DNA from 3 places in the Streptomyces sp. NPDC052225 genome. Region 3 is predicted to be linked to each of the others. Evidence: riboswitches for the same ligand, from Rfam matches in the RefSeq annotation. Region 3 holds a riboswitch; each other region holds the start of a gene.
What was found. A riboswitch is a leader RNA that binds a small molecule or an ion and turns the genes downstream of it on or off. The one in region 3 is predicted to bind cobalamin.

Region 1 (4,135 bases), on a different contig from region 3:
GCAGGCGTTCCGCGATGACCTCCCACGGCTTGAGGCGGTCGGAGAGGGAGATCGTCGCGTAGTCGTGGCCGAGCGGGGCGCCCGCCTTCGCCGCCGCCGCGTTGGCCGCGGTCACGCCCGGCAGGACCCGTACGGGGATGTCCGTGTAGCGGTCCTCGGAGGCCACTTCGAGGACCGCCGTCGCCATCGCGAAGACGCCCGGGTCGCCGCCCGAGACCACCGCGACGCGGTGCCCGCGCCGTGCCAGGTCGAGGGCGAACTCGGCGCGCTCCGACTCGACCTTGTTGTCCGAGCCGTGCCGCCGCTGCCACGGGCGGGACGGGACCCGGTCCAGGTAGGTCGTGTAGCCGACCAGGTCGTCGGCGTTCGCGAGAGCGCCGCGCGACTCCGGTGTCAGCCAGGGCGCGCCCGCCGGGCCGGTGCCGACCACCACGACCTCACCCCGGCCGGGTGACTCCGCCGGCGTCGCGTCGATACGGGACGGCAGCACCGCCACCGAGAAGTACGGGACGGAGGACGGGTCGATGTCCGCCAGCGCGCCCGTGCGCTCGCCGTCCATGAAGGCTCGTTCCACGTACCGGGCGTCTTCCAGGCGACCCGAACTCTCCAGCGCCGCACGCACCTTGGGGAACGTACGGCCCATCTTCATGACGACCGCCGAGTCCGCCGCCGCGATCCGCGCCGTCAGCTCGTCCTCGGGCAGCGTGCCCGGGATGATCGTCAGCGTCTCCTTGTCCTCGCAGAGCGGTTCGCCGAGGCGGGCCGCCGCCGCGCTGATGGACGTCACGCCCGGGATGACCGTCGTGTCGTAGCGGTCGGCGAGGCGCTTGTGCATGTGCTGGTACGAGCCGTAGAAGAGCGGGTCGCCCTCGGCGAGGATGGCGACCGTGCGGCCCGCGTCGAGGTGCGTGGCGAGCGTCGCCGCGGCCTCGGCGTAGAAGTCGTCGAGCGCGCCCCGGTAGCCGCCGGGGTGGTCCGTCGTCTCGACGGTGAGCGGGTACATGAGCCGCTCCTCGATCTGGTCCTCGCGGATGTGCTCCGCGGCGATCGAGCGGGCGATGGAACGGCCGTGGCGCGCGCAGTGGTACGCGATCACGTCCGCCCCGGCGATGGCCTTCACGGCCGCCACCGTCATCAACTCCGGGTCGCCCGGGCCGAGTCCGACCCCGTACAGCTTGCCGCTCATGCGCGGTCCTCCATGATCTCGGCCTCGGTGGCCATCGCGTTGAGGGCGGCGGCCGTGATGGCGCTTCCGCCGCGCCTGCCCCGTACGACGAGGTACTCCAGGCCCAGGTCGTTCGCCGCGAGGGCGTCCTTGGACTCGGCGGCGCCGACGAAGCCGACGGGGATGCCGAGGACCGCCGCCGGGCGCGGGGCGCCCTTCGCGATCATCTCCAGGAGGTGGAAGAGGGCGGTGGGGGCGTTGCCGATGGCGACGACGGAGCCTTCGAGGAGACCGCGGTCGCGCCAGAGTTCGAGAGCCGCCGCGCTGCGCGTCGTCCCCAACTCGGCTGCGAGGGACGCCACTTCGGCGTCGCGAAGGGTGCAGACGACGTCGTTGTCGGCGGGCAGGCGCTTGCGGGTGACGCCGCTCGCGACCATGTGCGCGTCGCAGAGGATGGGGGCCCCGGCGCGGAGGGCGGCGCGGGCCTGCGCCACGACGCCGGTCGAGTAGCCGATGTCCTGGACGAGATCCACCTGGCCGCAGGCGTGGATCATGCGGACCGCGACCTGCGCGACGTCGGCGGGCAGAGCGGCGAGGCCGTCCGCCGCCTCGGCGCGGATGGTGGCAAAGGACTCGCGGTAGATCGCCGCGCCGTCCTTCTCGTATTCATACACGGGGATCGGCTCTCTCAAGGGATGACGAGGGTTGGCGGGGGGTTCGGTATGGCTCAACGGCTCAGGTGTGCACGTCAGTCGGTGGTGCCCGGCGGCGTCACGTCGTACGTTCCGTCCTCCCGCGCCACCACGTCGGTGTGCGGGCCTTTCGGGCGGCCGCAGCGGCGTTCGCAGCCCGACCAGTGCCAGGGGTGTCCGGCCGCCGCGAGGTCGCCGGAGCGGACGGTTTCGGCGGCGTCGGCGCGTACGTCCGTACGGGACTTCGCGCACCCCGGGCTGCCGACGCAGGCGCTCACCCGCGTCCACGGGGAGCCGGGTTCGGTGACGAGGTCCGCGTTCTCGGGGCGGTGCGCGCCGGGCAGGACGACGCCGCGCCACGGGGTGAGGCGGATCTCCGGGCCGGCCGCGTCGAGCAGGGCCGTCCACGCGTCGGCGGTGACCGCGCCGAAGGGGACGAGGACGGACCGGGCGCGCACGGTGCCGCGGGCATCGGTGACGGTGCCGAGCGGGGTGGGGCCGGCGGTGGTGCGTTCGCGGACGGGTTCGGGGGCGGTGCCGAGGCGCTCGCCCACCCGGCGCGTCAACTCGCCCGCGCGCAAGGCGAGTTCGGCCACGCGCCAGCCCCGGCCGGTGTCGTCCTTCGCCGCCGCGACGAACTCCTCCGCCGCGCAGACCGCGGCCCGCGCGGCCTCCTCGTACGCGATCCGCAGTTCGTACGGTTCGGCGCCGAGCCGCAGGACGGCCGAGCCGTCGGGTTCGCCGCGCAGCAGGACGTCGGCGCCGAGGGGTGCGACATCGCCCCGGCCGTCGTCGAGCGCGAAGAGGAACTTGCCGCTGAGGGCCGGCGTGCGCGTGCTCGCGCAGAGCAGGTCGTCGAGGCCGAGGAGCCAGTCGCGTACGTCGACGAAGCCCTGGTCGTCGAGGCCGGACAGCGGCGACGCGAGGATGTTGCGGACGCGTTCGTGCGCGGCCGAGGGGAGGAGTCCCGCCTCCTGGAGCGCGGTCGCGAACTCGCCGCCGCACGCGGGGTCGAGGCCGCGGACCTCCACGTTCCCGCGCGACGTGATCCGCACCACGCCGTCCCCGAACCGCCGGGCCGCGTCCCCGAGGGCCCGCGCCCGCCCCACCGGAAGCACCCCGCCGGGAACCCGGATCCGGGCAAGCCCCCCGTCGTCGGCGGCGTGCAGCCGCAGCGCACCGGGGCAGGCGTCGCCGGAGGCGGCCGGACCTGGGGATTGGGTGGATATGGGGGCGGGGGACATGCCGGGGAGCATACCCATGGGCACCACCGCGGCCTCCGTGACGGAGGCCACCATCACGTACCGCCCCGCGGACCGGCCCCGTACGATGACCGTGACGGTCCGAGCCCGGGCCGTCACATCGCCAGCGACGGCGACAGGGGAGGAAGCCGGTGCGAATCCGGCGCGGTCCCGCCACTGTGAACTCCGTGGACGCCACCACGGGGTGAGTCAGGAACTCCTGCCGTCCAGACCACCCGGGGCGCGGACACCCCGAGGAAGGCCAGACGACGCATGCCCGAGCAGCCCCAGCAGTCGCAGCCCACGCCCCACGGTGAGCTCCTGCTCCTGTCGACCTCCGACACCGACCTGCTGAGCGCCCGCGCCGCGAACGCCGCGGGCGCCCCGGTCGGTTACCGCTTCGCGAACCCCTCCCGGATCGACGTCGACACCGAACTGCCCGCGCTGCTCGACGGCGTCGCCCTCGTCGTCGTACGCCTCCTCGGTGGCGTCCGCGCCTGGCAGGACGGCATCGACCGGCTCACCGCCGCGGGCGTCCCGCTCGTCGTCCTCACCGGTGAACAGGCCCCGGACGCCCAGCTCATGGCGACGTCGACCGTGCCCATCGGCATCGCCGCCGAAGCGCACGCCTACCTCGCGCACGGCGGCCCCGCCAACCTCGACCAGCTCGCCCGCTTCCTCTCCGACACCGTGCTGCTCACCGGCCACGGCTTCGAACCGCCGGAGCCCGCGCCGACCTGGGGCGCCCTGGAGCGCCCGGCCGCTGCGGAGCACCACGGCCCGACCGTCGCCGTGCTCTACTACCGCGCCCACCACATGAGCGGCAACACCGCCTTCGTGCACACCCTGTGCGACGAGATCGAGCGCGCGGGGGCCCGTCCGCTTCCGCTGTACGTGGCCTCGCTGCGGCCGCCCGAGCCCGAGCTGATCGACGCGCTGCGGCCCGTCGACGCCATCGTGACCACCGTCCTCGCGGCCGGCGGCACGCGCCCCGCCGAGGCCTCGGCCGGCGGTGACGACGAGTCGTGGGACGCCGG
Region 2 (4,135 bases), on a different contig from region 3:
TGATCCCGGCCCCGGATGCGTAATACTCGAACCATGACCCCGAGCATTACGCACCCCGGTGCGAAGCCGACCGTGACGGTCCGGCGGGCCACCGCACGCGACGCCAGGCGTCTCACCCGCCTCGTGCGCGGCTCCCGCGCCTACGAAGGCCCGTACGCGGCGATGGTCGCCGACTACCGGGTGGGCCCCGACTACATCGACGCGCACCGCGTCTTCGTGGCGGTCGACGAGGCCGACGACCGGGTCCTCGGGTTCTACGCGCTGGTGCTCGCGCCGCCGGAGCTGGACCTGATGTTCGTCGCGGACTCCGCTCAGGGCCTCGGCATCGGGCGGCTGCTCATCGCGCACATGCACACCGAGGCGCGGGCCGCCGGGCTCGACCACGTCCGCGTCGTCTCGCACCCGCCCGCCGAGGGCTTCTACCGCAGCATGGGCGCGCGCCGCACCGGCACGGTCCTCGCGCGCCCGCCGGCCGTGGCCTGGGACCGGCCCGAACTCGAATTCACCGTTCCACCCGCCGCCTGAGGTCTTCCGCCCTCGCCTCGCACGGCGCACACTCGGGGACGTCGGAATGGGGCAAGGAGGCCACATTGGGCAGCGACCAGGTGCGCTCGGACGGGTTCGACGTGATCGTGGAGATCCCGCAGGGGTCGAGGAACAAGTACGAGATGGACCACGAACTCGGCCGGATCCGGCTCGACCGGATGCTCTTCACCTCGACCCAGTACCCCGCCGACTACGGCTACATCGACGGCACGCTCGGCGGTGACGGCGACCCGCTGGACGCGCTCGTGCTGACCGGCGACGCGACGTTTCCCGGCTGCACCATCGAGTGCCGGGCGATCGGCATGTTCGTGATGAGCGACGAGAAGGGCCCGGACGAGAAGATCCTGTGCGTGCCCGCGCACGACCCGCGGCACGCGACGGTCCAGGACATCGAGGACATCCCCGAGTTCGACCGCCTGGAGATCACGCACTTCTTCGAGGTCTACAAGGACCTGGAGCCCGGCAAGTCGGTGGACGGCTCTCACTGGGAGGGCCGCGAGAAGGCGTACGAGGAGATCAGGCGGGCGCGCGGGCGCCGGTCCTGAGCGCCGGTCACGTCCCCACGGCGTCGACCAGTTCCCCGATCTCCGCGTCCACGAGCCGGTAGCGCACCACACGCCCCGTCTTCTCCCCCGCCACGACCCCGGCCGCCCGCAGCAGCCGCAGCGCCTGCGAGACGGCCGCGCCGTTCATCCCGGAGGCCACCGCCAGGTCGGACACGGCCAGCGGACCGACCCGGCGCAGCGCGAGCAGCAGGGCGAGCCGGTGCGGGTCGGCGAGCAGCGAGAAGCGCTCCGCCCACTCGCGTACCCGCGCCACGTCCCCGATGGCCTCGACGGCGTCGCAGACCCGGTGCCCGTCGATGGTGCGGTGATCGGCCCGCTCGGCCGGAACGAGATGCATGGCCGGATTCTCTCAACACCCGTACCGCCCACCGCCACCCGGGCCGCGATGTGATCTTGCATACCTGCACAGGTGTGCAGCTATGCAGCCACGTGCCGGCCCCCCTAAGGTGAACGGGCCGTGGTGCTCGGGAAGACCGGTGACAACCCCTCAGGGGCCAAGTCCGGAGCGGCCCTCGCCACTGTGATCGGGTTCCGGACCGCAGGTCCGGAGCGCACCGTGCCAGTACGCCACTGGTGGCCGCAAGGCCGCTGGGAAGGCAGGCGCGGCGGCGCACGCCCGTAAGCCAGGAGACCGGCCACGGCATCTCACGAAGTGATCCACGAGGTGCTGGAGCGTGATCGACGTATGACCCTGCCCGCGAACTCCCCTGCGCGGCCCACCGAACCGACCACAGCCTTCCGCTGGCGGCGCGAGGACACCCTGCGCACCGCGGGGCTGATGGCGGTGATCCTGGCCCTGCACGTCGTCGCGTTCGGCGTGCTGTTCCTGCTGGTCGTCCCGAACCACTACGAAGTCGACAACAAGGCCTTCGGCATCGGCCTGGGCATCACCGCCTACACCCTCGGCATGCGGCACGCCTTCGACGCCGACCACATCGCCGCGATCGACAACACCACCCGCAAGCTGATGGCCGACGGAAAGCGTCCGGTCTCGGTCGGCTTCTGGTTCGCGCTCGGCCACTCCAGTGTGGTCGTCGTGCTGGCCGCGCTGATCGCCGGCGGCACCGCGCTCGCCGGGACGCTGATGAACGACGGTTCGCGCACGCACCAGGTGCTCGGCGTCGTCGGCACGACGTTCTCCGGCTCGTTCCTGTATCTCATCGCCGCCCTCAACCTCGTCGCCCTGCTGGGCATCCTCAAGGTGTTCCGGGCGATGCGCGAAGGCTCGTACAACGAGGTGGAGCTCGAACAGCACCTGGATTCCCGGGGGTTCATGAACCGCGTCCTCGGCCGCTTCACCAAGTCGATCACCCGGCCGGGCCAGATGTTCCCGCTGGGCTTCCTGTTCGGCCTCGGCTTCGACACGGCGACCGAGGTGACGCTGATGGTGATGGCTGGCAGCGGCGCCGCGGCCGGGCTGCCCTGGTACGCGATCCTGTGCCTGCCGCTGCTCTTCGCCGCGGGCATGAGCCTGTTCGACACGCTCGACGGCACGTTCATGAACTTCGCGTACCAGTGGGCGTTCTCCAACCCGGTGCGCAAGGTGTTCTACAACCTCACCATCACCGGTCTGTCGATCGCGGTCGCGTTCTTCATCGGCACGATCGAACTCGTCGGCGTGCTCCACGACAAGCTCGACCTGTCGGACGCGGTGACGAGCTGGATCGCCGGGCTCGATCTCGACAACGTCGGCTACGTCATCGTCGGCCTGTTCGTCGTGGTGTGGGCGGCGGCGATCGGCTACTGGCGTCTGGCCAAGGTCGAACAGCGCTGGTCCGCGCGGGTGGCCGACGGCGCGTAGCGGCAGCCGCCGGGTGGTGGCGTGAGCGCGTCGCATAGCGTGCACGTCACCACGCCGTCCCCGCATGGAGGATCGTCAATGAGCGCCGCCCGCCTGCCACTTGAGGGCATCACCGTCGTCAGCCTGGAGCAGGCGGTCGCCGCGCCGTTCGCCACCCGCCAGCTCGCCGACCTCGGGGCCCGGGTCATCAAGGTGGAGCGGCCGGGCACCGGTGACTTCGCGCGCGGCTACGACGAGACGGTGCACGGGCAGTCCAGCCACTTCGTGTGGCTGAACCGCTCCAAGGAGTCGGTGACCCTCGACGTCAAGACGCCCGGCGGGCGCGAGGTCCTCGCGCGGCTGCTCACGGACGCCGACGTGTTCGTGCAGAACCTGGCCCCGGGCGCGGCGGCCCGACTCGGCTTGTCCGCCGCGGAGTTGGCGCGCGCACACCCGTCGCTCATCGTCTGCGACATCTCCGGCTACGGCGCCGACGGGCCCTGGGCCGACCGCAAGGCCTACGACCTGCTGGTGCAGTGCGAGACGGGCGTCGTGTCCGTGACCGGCACACCCGAGGCCCCGGCCAAGGTGGGCATCGCGATCGCCGACATCGCGGCCGGCATGTACGCCTTCACCGGCATCCTCACGGCGCTCTACGAACGGCGGGCGACCGGCACCGCACGCGCCGTGGAGGTGTCGCTCTTCGAGGCGCTCGCGGAGTGGATGGGCTATCCGGCGTACTACACGGCCCACTCGGGCAGCCAGCCGCAGCGGGTCGGCGCCGCGCACGCGACGATCGCCCCGTACGGGCCCTATGACGCGGCGGACGGGAAGACCGTGCTCCTGGCGATCCAGAACGAGCGCGAATGGGCGTCGTTCTGCGCGGAGTTCCTCGACGACGCCTCGCTCGCGACGGACCCGCGCTTCCACCGCAACTCGGCGCGCGTCGCCCGTCGCGCGGAACTGGACGCGATCGTCGCCGCCCGGTTCGCGGAGCTCGACGCGGCCGAGGCGGTCGCCCTCCTGGAGCGCGCGAAGGTCGCCAACGCCCGCCTCAACACGGTCACCGACTTCCTCGCCCACCCGGTCCTCGCGGGCCGCGACCGCTGGCGCGACGTGGCCACGCCGGGCGGCCCGATCCGCGCGCTGCTGCCCCCGGCGGTCCTCGCGGGCGTGGAGCCCCGGATGGATGCGGTGCCCGGGGTGGGCGAGCACACGGAGTCCGTCCTGAAGGAGCTGGGGT
Region 3 (4,135 bases):
TGCCGCTCACCGAGGAGCAGGCCGACCGGGTCGCCGACGCGCTGCTGTCCGCGGTGCCCGAGTCCGACCGTGCGGCGCTGCGGCCCGAGGTGAGGGCGGCGCTGGCCGGCGGGGACGTCGCGACGGCGCTGGCCGCCGTGGCGCCCGCCGCCGTGTCGGAGCGCACGGACGGTGCTCTCGCCCAGCTGCGCGGGCTCGTCGACGACGGCACATGGGACCTGGGCGCGGCGCTGCGCGATTCCGGCAACGACCTGGCCACGCTGCACGACGTACGCCCGTACACGGCGGTCGGGCTCGGTCTGGTCGAGGCGCTCGCGGCCGTGCTGCTCGTGGCGTCCCTCGCGGTGCTGTGGTGGGCCGGATCGCCGCTGCCCGGGCGGCGGCTGACACGGCTCGGCCTGCCGCTGGTCGCCGGAGGCGTCCTCACGCTGGTGGCCGTGGGCGCGGTGCGGCTGCTGACCGACGGGCGCGTCGTCGATCCGCCCGCCGCGTGGCCGCCGAGCCTGGCCCGCCTGGTCGACGACGTGCAGGGCACCGCTGTCGGCCGGCTCACCACCACCGCGGTCGTCGCGGCCCTCGTGCCCGTCGCGATCGGGGTGCTGCTCGCCGCGGTGGGGATGCGGCTGGCAAGCGATCGGGAGCGGACGGTGTCGTCGCGGCGGGTGCCCGTGCTCGGGCTCGGCGCGGCCGCCCTGGCGGTGGCGGGGATGGTCGCGCTGCCGCCGCTGATCAGTCCGGACGGTCCGCGCGTGTGCCAGGGCAGCGCAGCCCTGTGCGACCGGCGCTACGACGAGGTGGCGTATCTGACGACCCACAACGCCATGTCGACGACGGTCGACCGGTTCATCGGGCCGCTCCAGGACCCGGGGATCACCGCGCAGCTGGACGACGGGGTGCGCGCCCTCCAGCTCGACACGTACCGGTGGGAGCGGCCGGAGGAGATCGCCGGGCGGCTCTCCGACTCGGACCTCACGCCCGCGCAGCAGGCCCTGGTCCGGTCGGCGGTCAACACGGTCAACCCGCCGCGCGACGGACTGTGGCTGTGCCATGCCGTGTGCCGGGCCGGGGCGGTGGCCCTGGTGCCCACGCTGCGCGCGATCGGCGACTGGATGCGGGCCCACCCGACCGACGTGGTCACGTTCATCGTGCAGGACGCGATCTCGGGTGAGGACACGGCGCAGGCGTTCGCCGAGGCGGGCGTGGACGACCTGGTGTTCACCCCCGACCCCGATCCCGCACGGCCCTGGCCGACGCTCGGCGAACTGATCGACGGCGGCCGCCGCCTCGTCGTCTTCGCCGAGCAGGCCGACGGTCCGGCGCCCTGGTACCGGAACTTCTACCGGTACGGCATGGAGACGCCGTTCGCCTTCCGCTCCCCCGGCGACATGACGTGCGTGCCGCACCGCGGCGGCGACGACAAGCGGCTCTTCCTGCTCAACCACTTCATCACGGACAACGGTGGCAGCCGCCTGGACGCCGGCACGGTCAACACCCGCCGCTTCGTGCTCGACCGGGCCCATCGCTGCGAGCGCGAGCGCGGCCGGCCGGTGAACTTCGTCGCCGTGGACTACGCGACGATCGGTGACGCGCGCGGTGCGGTGGCGGCGCTCAACTCGGAGCGCTGACCGGATGACCCCGGCCCCGTCCGAGACGTCCGCCCTGTGATAATTTCGCCGAGCCAGTCGTACCTTTGTGCGTTCAACGACGCACACGGGTCAGGGAATCCGGTGGGAATCCGGAACTGACGCGCAGCGGTGAGGGTGACGGGCGGAGCAACTGCCACTGGGCCATCGGCCCGGGAAGGCGCTTCGCGCGGACGACCCCGAGTCCGAAGACCTGCTGGCAGCCTCCGGCGGCGACCCGCGGGCGGGGGTGCACCGTAGGCCGGCTCCGCGTATGAGCCCTGGACGCTGAGGACTTCCCGTGCCCTTCGCACGTCACCTTCCCTTCACCGCCGCGCTGTTGGCGGCTTCCCTGCTGGCGCTCACCGGATGTGCGGACACCGGGAGTGCCGCCGGCGCGCCGGACGGCGGGGCGCGCGCCGTGACCCTCGACAACTGCGGCACGAAGGTGCGCGTGCCGCACGCGCCGCGCCGGGCCGTCGCCCTCGACCAGGGGTCGGCGGAGATCATGCTGTCGCTCGGGCTCGCGGACCGGATGGTGGGCACGGCCACCTGGACCGACCCGGTCCTCAAGGGCCTGGAGAAGGCGAACGCGAAGGTGCCGCGCCTCGCCGACCGCTACCCGTCCTTCGAGAAGGTCCTGGACTCCGAACCGGACTTCGCCGCGGCCTCCTTCACGTACACCCTCGGCAAGGGCGGCGTCGCGCCGCGCGAGCAGTTCGAGGAGCTGGGCGTGCCCACGTACCTCTCCCCCACCGACTGCGCGGGCAAGGACAACAGCGGGGACGGCGACGGGGTGCGCACGTCGGCGCTCGGTATGGACACCGTCTACGGCGAGATACGGGACCTGGCGCGGATTTTCGACGTTCAGGCGCGCGGCGAGAAGCTGGTCGCCGAGCTGAAGTCCCGTGTCCGCAAGGCCACTTCGGGCCTCGACGCGCCCGACGTGAGCCTCCTGTACTGGTTCGCCAACTCCGACTCGCCCTATATGGCGGGGTGTTGCGGAGCGCCCGGCATCATCACGAAGGAGATCGGCGCGCGGAACGTGTTCGACGACACGCGTGAGGAATGGCCGCAGATCAACTGGGAGACGGTGGCCGACCGCGACCCCGACGTCCTCGTCATCGGCGATCTGACCCGCCGCTCGCAGTCCGCCGAGTCGGCCGCGCAGAAGATCAGGTTCCTGGAGTCCGACCCGGTGACCAAGAACATGACGGCGGTGCGCGAGAAGCGGTACGTGCTGCTGAGCGGGCAGGCGATGAATCCGACGATCAGGACCGTGGACGGCGTGGAGAAGGTGGCGGCCGCGCTGCGCACGTACGGCCTCACCAAGTGAGCGTCCTGCGGCCGGGCCTGTACGGGGCCGCGGGCCTCGCGGCGCTGTGCGCGTCCGTCGCCGTGGCCATCACCATCGGGCCCGCGCACATCGGCGTCGCCGACGTGTGGGCGGCGGTCGGGGCCAGGCTCGGCTGGGGCACGTCGGACCTGTCGCCGATCCGGGACGGCATCGTGTGGAACCTGCGGCTGCCGCGCACGCTGCTCGCGGCGGTGTGCGGTGCGGGCCTCGCGGTGTGCGGCACGGTGCTTCAGGCGTTGCTGCGCAATCCGCTCGCCGACCCGTTCGTGCTCGGGGTGTCGTCGGGGGCGTCGACCGGCGCCGTGCTCGTCGTGGTGCTCGGCGTCGGCGGGGGCGCCCTGTCCGTGTCCGGCGGCGCGTTCGCGGGCGCGGTCTGCTCGTTCGCGCTGGTCCTGCTGCTCAGCCACAGTCTCGGCGGCAGCACGGACCGGGTGGTGCTGTGCGGGGTGGCCGCCATGCAGTTGTTCTCCGCGCTGACGTCGTTCGTGGTCCTGACGGCGGCCGACGCGGAGACCACGCGCGGTGTGCTGTTCTGGCTCCTCGGCTCGCTCGGCGGCGTGGGCTGGACGGAGGTGTGGCTGTGCCTCGCGGTCCTCGTCGTCGCCCTCACCGTCTGTCTCGGGTACGGGCGCACCCTCGACGCGTTCGCGTTCGGGTCCGAGGCGGCGGCCGCGCTCGGCGTCCACGTGGCCCGCACCCGGCTCGCCCTGCTGTGTGTGACGGCCCTGTTGACGGCGGCGCTGGTGAGCGCGGCGGGCGCGATCGGCTTCGTCGGTCTGGTGCTGCCGCACGCGGCGCGTGCCCTGGTGGGCCCCGGGCACACCCGGCTGCTGCCGGTGACGGCGCTCGCCGGAGCGGTGTTCCTGGTGTGGGTGGACACGCTGGCCCGTACGGTCCTCGAACCGCAGGAGGTTCCGGTGGGGGTGGTGACGTCGCTGATCGGCGTGCCCGCGTTCGTGCTCGTGCTCTACCGCGGCCGGAGCGTGCGGTGAACCCGGGGCTGCGCGCCGAGCGCGTCTCCTGGTCGCCCGGCGGTGCGCTCGTCCTCGACGGGGTGAGCCTCGCCCCGCGCCCCGGCACCGTCACGGGACTGCTCGGCCCGAACGGTTCGGGCAAGTCGACGCTGCTGCGACTGCTCGCCGGGGTGCTCGCCCCG

Region 1: another riboswitch for cobalamin. It lies ahead of cobN (cobaltochelatase subunit CobN); the one in region 3 lies ahead of AB0L37_RS11310 (ABC transporter substrate-binding protein).
Region 2: another riboswitch for cobalamin. It lies ahead of AB0L37_RS23255 (HoxN/HupN/NixA family nickel/cobalt transporter); the one in region 3 lies ahead of AB0L37_RS11310 (ABC transporter substrate-binding protein).

Annotation. Positions count from the first base shown of each region.
Region 1 is NZ_JBFAVD010000001.1:192,412-196,546, reverse strand. It holds gene cobJ (precorrin-3B C(17)-methyltransferase) at 1-1,186, opposite strand, end outside; gene AB0L37_RS00950 (precorrin-8X methylmutase) at 1,183-1,839, opposite strand; gene AB0L37_RS00945 (cobalamin biosynthesis protein CobG) at 1,914-3,101, opposite strand; cobalamin riboswitch at 3,180-3,341, shown strand; gene cobN (cobaltochelatase subunit CobN) at 3,372-4,135, shown strand, end outside.
Region 2 is NZ_JBFAVD010000016.1:95,542-99,676, forward strand. It holds gene rho (transcription termination factor Rho) at 1-3, shown strand, start outside; gene AB0L37_RS23240 (GNAT family N-acetyltransferase) at 34-525, shown strand; gene AB0L37_RS23245 (inorganic diphosphatase) at 591-1,091, shown strand; gene AB0L37_RS23250 (metalloregulator ArsR/SmtB family transcription factor) at 1,099-1,449, opposite strand; cobalamin riboswitch at 1,554-1,767, shown strand; gene AB0L37_RS23255 (HoxN/HupN/NixA family nickel/cobalt transporter) at 1,798-2,913, shown strand; gene AB0L37_RS23260 (CaiB/BaiF CoA-transferase family protein) at 2,992-4,135, shown strand, end outside.
Region 3 is NZ_JBFAVD010000006.1:50,484-54,618, reverse strand. It holds gene AB0L37_RS11315 (hypothetical protein) at 1-1,625, shown strand, start outside; cobalamin riboswitch at 1,663-1,859, shown strand; gene AB0L37_RS11310 (ABC transporter substrate-binding protein) at 1,924-2,958, shown strand; gene AB0L37_RS11305 (iron chelate uptake ABC transporter family permease subunit) at 2,955-3,971, shown strand; gene AB0L37_RS11300 (ABC transporter ATP-binding protein) at 3,968-4,135, shown strand, end outside.